Crateriforma conspicua: one gene and its partner. The protein of the gene in region 1 binds, or shares a complex with, the protein of each later gene. Links are inferred from orthologs where the notes say so. Each region holds a gene or a part of one and is shown on either strand. Other genes may lie near its edges. The genes, in order: Mal65_RS22795 and odhB.

The links.
Region 2: Mal65_RS22795 (region 1) and odhB share a complex: the UniProt entries of both Bacillus subtilis proteins name them as parts of the 2-oxoglutarate dehydrogenase (OGDH) complex. The link is inferred for Crateriforma conspicua from one-to-one orthologs.

Annotation. Positions count from the first base shown.
Region 1 is NZ_CP036319.1:6,227,073-6,230,775, forward strand. What follows is about bases 53-3,432. They hold Mal65_RS22795 (2-oxoglutarate dehydrogenase E1 component), read left to right. Parts: upstream 53-385; coding sequence 386-3,232; downstream 3,233-3,432. Other genes in these bases: Mal65_RS22790 (ABC-F family ATP-binding cassette domain-containing protein), read right to left, coding at 53-84; Mal65_RS22800 (CPBP family intramembrane glutamic endopeptidase), read right to left, coding at 3,318-3,432. Outside these bases: more of Mal65_RS22790, read right to left, coding at 1-52; more of Mal65_RS22800, read right to left, coding at 3,433-3,703. UniProt on the Bacillus subtilis protein: E1 component of the 2-oxoglutarate dehydrogenase (OGDH) complex which catalyzes the decarboxylation of 2-oxoglutarate, the first step in the conversion of 2-oxoglutarate to succinyl-CoA and CO(2).
Region 2 is NZ_CP036319.1:2,506,469-2,509,723, forward strand. The notes cover bases 321-3,252. They hold odhB (2-oxoglutarate dehydrogenase complex dihydrolipoyllysine-residue succinyltransferase), read left to right. Parts: upstream 321-1,079; coding sequence 1,080-2,426; downstream 2,427-3,252. Other genes in these bases: Mal65_RS09645 (exonuclease/endonuclease/phosphatase family protein), read right to left, coding at 321-662; Mal65_RS09655 (DUF1559 family PulG-like putative transporter), read left to right, coding at 2,426-3,252. Outside these bases: more of Mal65_RS09645, read right to left, coding at 1-320; more of Mal65_RS09655, read left to right, coding at 3,253-3,255. UniProt on the Bacillus subtilis protein: E2 component of the 2-oxoglutarate dehydrogenase (OGDH) complex which catalyzes the second step in the conversion of 2-oxoglutarate to succinyl-CoA and CO(2).

The DNA of each region.
Region 1 (3,703 bases):
CACCAGCGACACCTCGGCGGCCTCCAGCAGCACCTGGTCGCCGAAGCGTTTATGGGCATCGCGGACTTGGATCAGAACGGCCATCGTTGGTTCAAAATTTCTCGGAACTAAGCTGTCATCAAGTGGATCGGCGACCACAATTGGCGACCGATCGATCAACCTATCAAGCTAAGTCCGATTCACAAGGTCGCGGTGAAGGGTTCGTCGGTGACAGTGTCCTGGGAAATCGAGCGAATCGGGCAGTGAATCGACTACCACGGGCGTGGTCCATTCCGTACAGTGGACCAGACCAACGACACGCGCATTCGCAACGCCCGTGTTTGCACACCGCATTCAAGCTTGACCACCGCGATCATCCCGTCCGTGTTGGGCCCCTGCCGCCGCCATGAATAGCTATAGCTTGGACTACATCGATGACCTGTACGTCCAATACGTTCGCGATCCGTCGAGCGTCTCTGAAACCTGGCGTCAGTATTTCGAGCAATTTTTGGTCGGTGCGGGTGCTCCCATTTCCACCGGTAACGCCGGGGGCAACGGAGCGGCCGGCAAGGCCGCGGCGGGCGGCAACGGTGCCGGCCACCTGACCGGCGACGGTTCGATGTCGGCAACCGCCCTACAGGCCCCCCCGGGATCGACGGGAAATGTGGTGGCCGACCAAGCACTTTGGATGGCCCGCATCCAAGACCGCATCGATCAACTGGTTCGGGAATATCGTGTCCGCGGGCACCTGATCGCTGATTTGGACCCGCTGGGGCTGAACCGACAGGACTGCCCCGAATTAAGCCCGGCCAGTCACGGACTTAGCGACGACGACCTGAAGCGTCCTTTCGACAGCAGCATTCTGGAAAACGTCACGGGCCCGACGCTGGACGTGATCCTTAGCAAGTTGCAGAACACGTATTGCCGGGGCATCGGCGCCCAGTTCATGCATATCGACAATCGCAACATCCGCGATTGGCTGCAAAAACGGATGGAAACGACCGAAAACCGTTTGGACCTGTCGCACGACGTCCAACGGCGGATCTATGCACGGCTGGCCGACGCGTCGATTTTCGAAGAATTCGTGCGCCGCAAGTTCGTCGGTGCCAAGACGTTTTCGCTCGAAGGCGCCGAAACGCTGATCCCGATGATCGACCTGGCTTTGGAAAAAGCGGGACAGCACAACGTCAAAGAAGTCGTCATGGGCATGGCCCACCGCGGCCGATTGAACGTGATGGCCAACATTCTGAAAAAGCGGGCCATGAACATCTTTTGGTCGTTCGACGATCCGCGGCCCGAACTTCACCGCGGCGGCGGCGACGTCCGCTACCACCTGGGCTACAGCAGCGACTGGACGACATCGGCCGGCGACTCGATCCATATCTCGCTGTGCTTCAATCCCAGTCACCTGGAATTCGTGAATACCGTCGCCCAAGGTCGTTCACGCTGCAAGCAAGACAATCGCGGCGATGATCGACGCGAAGAAGTGATGACGATCCTGATCCACGGCGACGCGGCGTTTGCCGGCGAAGGCGTGGTCCAGGAAATGTTGAACATGAGCCAACTGGAAGGCTATCGCACCGGCGGCACGCTGCACATCATCATCAACAACCAGGTCGGGTTCACCACGTTGCCACGCGACGGACGCAGCACCACCTATGCGACCGACGTCGCCAAGATGCTGCAGATCCCGATTTTTCACGTCAACGGCGAAGACCCCGAAGCGGTCGCTCAAGTCGTCAACTTGGCAATGGATTTCCGCAAGGCATTCCATCGTGACGTCGTGATTGACTTGTACGCCTTTCGCCGCTGGGGTCACAACGAGGGCGACGAACCGCGATTCACCCAACCGCGGATGTACAGCGAAATCGATCGCCGCGCCACGGTTCGCGAAAAATACCTGGAACGCCTGTTGTCGCTGGGCAAAATCACCGCCGAAGAAGCGGAAGAGATCAATCGCGAACGAACCGAAAAACTGGAAACGGAATTCGAAGCCAGCAAGAACGAACCGTTCGTTGCCGACACCCAAACTTTGGCGGCCAACTGGGCCGACTACCACGGCGGCCCCGAACCGGCCGACCCGGTCGACACCACCTATGACAAAGAACGGCTGGGACAATTGATCGACCGGTTGACCCGGTTGCCTGAGGGATTCTCTCAGCACAAAAAGCTAAAACGTCCGATGCAACAGCGTCGGGAAATGGCCGAGGGCAACCGGCGTGTTGATTGGGCCACTGCCGAAGCGGCCGCCTTTGCCAGTCTGTTGGTCGAAGGACATCCGATCCGCATCACCGGCCAAGATTGCGAACGCGGCACGTTCAGCCAACGGCACGCGGTTTTGCACGACGTAAAGACCGGCGAAACCTACACACCGCTGTCCCACCTGACCGACGACCAAGCCCGTCTGGAGCTTTACAACAGCCCGCTTAGCGAAGCGGGCGTGCTGGGCTTTGAATACGGTTATTCCCTGGACTGTCCCGGTGGCTTGGTCGCTTGGGAAGCACAATTCGGTGACTTTTGGAACTGTGCCCAAGTCATCGTTGACCAGTTCATCGCGTCGGCCGAAGACAAATGGAACCGGCTGTCCGGCCTGGTCATGTTGCTGCCGCACGGCTTTGAAGGCCAAGGCCCGGAACACTGTAGCGCCCGGATCGAACGTTTCCTTGCGATGGCGGCCGAAGACAACATCCAAGTTTGTCAGCCGACAACGCCGGCCCAGTACTTCCACCTGTTGCGTCGCCAAGTGCTGATGAAGTGGCGCAAGCCGCTGATTGTTCTGACGCCCAAAAGCCTGCTGCGACACCCGGAAGTGACCAGCCCGCTGAAAATCCTGGCCAAGTCTCACTTCAAAAAGATCCTTCCCGACCGAAAGGTTCGCTTAGAAGGCTGTCAACGTTTGCTGCTGTGCACCGGCAAGATCTATTACGACTTGCTGGATGCGCGTCAACAAAAAGAGCTCGACGGTGTTCCCATCATGCGACTGGAACAGCTTTATCCGCTGCAGGTCGACGAGTTCTTCGGCGCCTTGGAAGGATTGGCCGAGGGAAGCGAGATCGTTTGGGTCCAGGATGAACCCCGAAACATGGGCGCTTGGCCCTACCTGAAACTGAACTTCGGCGACCAACTGCTGCAGAAGTACAAGTTTCGGGAAGTCACCCGCAGCGAATCGGCCAGCCCCAGCACCGGCAGCATGGCCACCCACAAGCTGGAACAATCCGAATTGATCGAAGAAGCTTTCGCCGGATTGTCTTAAGACGACACGGCGTTGCTGATTCATTGATCGCCACGTCGTGACGCGATTGACATGCCGCGGCCAAACGCAATCTCCGCGTTGTGTCCTACCGCCCGCCAAGTACCGTTTCGGGCATTTCCACGGCATCCGCATCGTCAGCATCCCGCTCACGCGCGCTTTGCCAATAACCAGGCCACAAACAAACGGCAAAGAAGATCGCTCCGACGATCGTCGCGCTCCAGCCGACAACGGTCTGTGTTTCCTCGGTCCAACCCAGCCACATCACCAACAGGCGATAAGCATTCAGCCCGCTGTTGACGAAAATGTGGCAACCGATCGTCGGCCAAATGGAATCGCTGCGATAGGCCAGGTAGCCGAACCAACACCCCAGCCCCGCTGCTGCGGCGATCGCATGTGGCCCCCCATGGACCAACGCAAACAAAATCGACGTGACGGCAATACCGATGACCGCCCCCCAACGATGAACCAACC
Region 2 (3,255 bases), 3.7 Mb from region 1 along the record:
GCTGCGGCGGCGGCATTCGGATTGGACAGGATGAAATCGTATCGAGAGGCGCCGCTGATTTCACTTTGTCCTTCGTTGACCGCATCGATCAGTCGGGGAATGACGTCACGTTCGATCGAGCTGACTTGTTGGAACGCGATCACGTCAAATTGACGCAAGATCCGGATCACGTTTTTCCGAATCATCGGATCCCGCAATTTGGTCGGTCCGAATCCGCCCATCGCCCACGACGCGATCCGCAGATTGCGAAACGCGTGGGTGAGGGCCGCCGCCCGGTTCGGTGTGGCGACGGGCACGTTGGCTTTGGCGAACGTGTTACGAATCACCGACGTGTCACTATCGAAATCGGGACCGCCGGTGGAGTCCTCCTTGCCGGACTTTCCCGCCAGGCCGTCGCCGTTCCACCATGACGTGAACGGATTGGGCTGTGATGCCGCCGGCACGACGCTGGCCGTTTGCATTCCGGTCCCCGGGGTCAAGGGATCGGATCGGTTGGCGGCAAAGCTGACGCGGTCCGTATCGACGGTATCGCCGGATTTGGGACGTACCGACACGCGATCCAGTCCCGACACTTCGTAATGTTTGACGAAGTACCATCCGCCGCCGACGACGACCAGCAGGGCGATGCCGGTCTGGATCAAATATCCACGGTGTTCAGACATCGCGATGGGGACTCCGGCAAACGATCGAAGGAACCTTCCTTTGGAATCAGGTGACTCGTTTCTATGGAATCGGACCGTCACACCGTGATGCTTTGGGCGCAAGTGGTTCGCCCATGCCGCCTGGTGAACTTTGGGTGCAGAAGATCCAGCACCTAGGGATCGAACCAGATTTAACGCTTCACCGAATCAACACGAATGACCGCGAAATGCCGGCGGCGCCGGCCTGACACCACCACGTCGGATCGGTATTCTTTATGGGGTGGCTGCGACGTCTTGGTCGGTCCCGGACGCCGAATCGGCGCCGGTGATCGTACGTTGCCCCACAGACGAACCATGGCCGGTCGGTGGTCTTCCCCGGCGGCAACGCCCCGTCGGCATCCCACGTTCCGCCCTTTAGAACGGAAGTCAGAAACGATCGTGAGCGATCTTGTTAGCGTCGAAGTCCCCACCGTGGGCGAATCCATTTCCGAAGTCCAGATCGGCCAGTGGCTGAAATCCGAAGGCGACCACGTGGCCGCCGGCGAAGACTTGGTGGAAATCGAAACGGAAAAGGCGTCCGTTCAAATCCCGGCGCCCGTGGCCGGCGTGCTGACGTCGATCCAGAAGAAAGAGGAAGAATTCGCGACCGTCGGTGAAGTCATCGCGTCGATCCAGCCCGGCGAAGCTCCCGCCGGCGGTGGCGGCGGCAAATCGGCATCGTCCCAGTCCGCCGCACCGACACCCGCCCCGGCAGCCCCCAGTCCCGCACCTGCTTCGTCGGCACCCGCCGGCAAGGGCGGTTTCGTGATGCCGGCCGCCCAGCGTTTGTTGGACGAACACGGCCTGCGTGGCGACCAGGTCCCGGCCACCGGACCCGGCGGTCGATTGCTGAAGGAAGACGTGGTGGCCTACATCCGATCGCGGCCTACCGATCCCGCCCCGTCGGCTGCCCCCGCAACGACTCGGCCCGATGGACCGACCACCGCGGCATCGACCACCCCGACGGCATTCCAACCGCCCGCCGCCCCCATGACACCGGCCCAGCGTCCGACGATCGACGGATCGCTGATGACCAGTTCGCTGCACCGGGGCGAAGAAGTCAAACCGATGAGCATGTTGCGGCGGACGATCGCCGCACGCTTGGTCGAAGCCCAACAAACCGCTGCCCTGTTGACGACGTTTAACGAAATCAACATGCAGCCGGTGATGGACATCCGTAACAAGTACAAACAAAGCTTTCACGAAAAGCACGGTGTGAAGCTGGGCTTCATGTCCTTCTTTGCCAAAGCGTCTGTCGAAGCCCTGCGACGATTCCCGGCCGTCAACGCGGAGATCCGTGACGCGAACATCGTCTACAAGAATTACCAAGACATCGGCATCGCGATCGGTGGCGGCAAAGGACTTGTGGTACCGATTTTGCGTAACGTTGAACGCATGTCGTTCGCGGAAATCGAACGGTCCATCGGGGACTATGCGCGGCAGGCCGGCGAAAACCGGTTGCAGCCGGCGGATCTGATGGGCGGAACGTTCACCATCAGCAACGGCGGAATCTATGGTTCGCTGTTAAGCACCCCGATCGTTAATCCGCCACAAAGCGGGATTTTGGGTCTGCACTCGATCCAAGAACGACCGGTCGCCGAAGACGGCCAAGTCGTGATCCGTCCGATGATGTACGTCGCGTTGACCTATGACCATCGGATCGTCGATGGTCGCGAAGCGGTCGGTTTCCTGACGACAATCAAAGAAGTGATCGAAGATCCAGCAAGAATGTTTTTAGAGGTGTGATGAAGTCGACAAGCACGCAATCGGAATCGTGGCCGACCTTACGGAGTGGCCGCGGTGTGGGCGAAGTCGTTTTCGTGCTGTTCTTGGTCGCGTTGATTGTCGCCCTGGCAATCCCATGGATGCTGCAGTCGCGACAACGATCGCGACGCATTATCTGTCAGACGCACTTGCAACGGATCGCCACGGCGCTGGGTTCGTACCATTCGACGTTCGGACATTATCCCTCAGGCACCTGGGACGAATCATCGGCGGTTTGTAATGACCCCACCGGGTTCCACCACAATTGGCTGACCGGCTTGATCGCCCGAATGGATCATCCGGAATTGGCCGAATCGATCGATCGGTCGGCCAGCATTTATTCGCCGTCCAACACGATGGTGCTGCAGACCGTCGTTCCCGAACTGCGTTGCCCCGCTTTTGACGGGGTGCCCGAAAACGTGACCTGCTATGCGGGCAATCAGGGTTCGGTCGAAACGCCGATCGCGCCGGACAACAACGGCGTCTTGATGGCCAACGTTTTCTTGGACGCCGACGGTGTAAGTGATGGTTTGGAATACACGGTGTTCGTCGGCGAAAAACTGCCGTTGCCGGACGACCACGGTTGGGCCAGCGGCACCCGATCATCGATCCGCAACGGCGGGCATTCGATCAACGTGTCGAAAACGTTGGTTCCCGGCGACGACGCTACCACGACATTGGGCGTCGTCGGCGGCTTCGGCAGCGATCACGTGGACGGGGCGCACGTGTTGTTGGGCAGCGGACGTTGGTCCTTTGTTGCCGACAACATCGACCTGACGACGCTGCGTCAGATGACCGATCGAGCCGACGC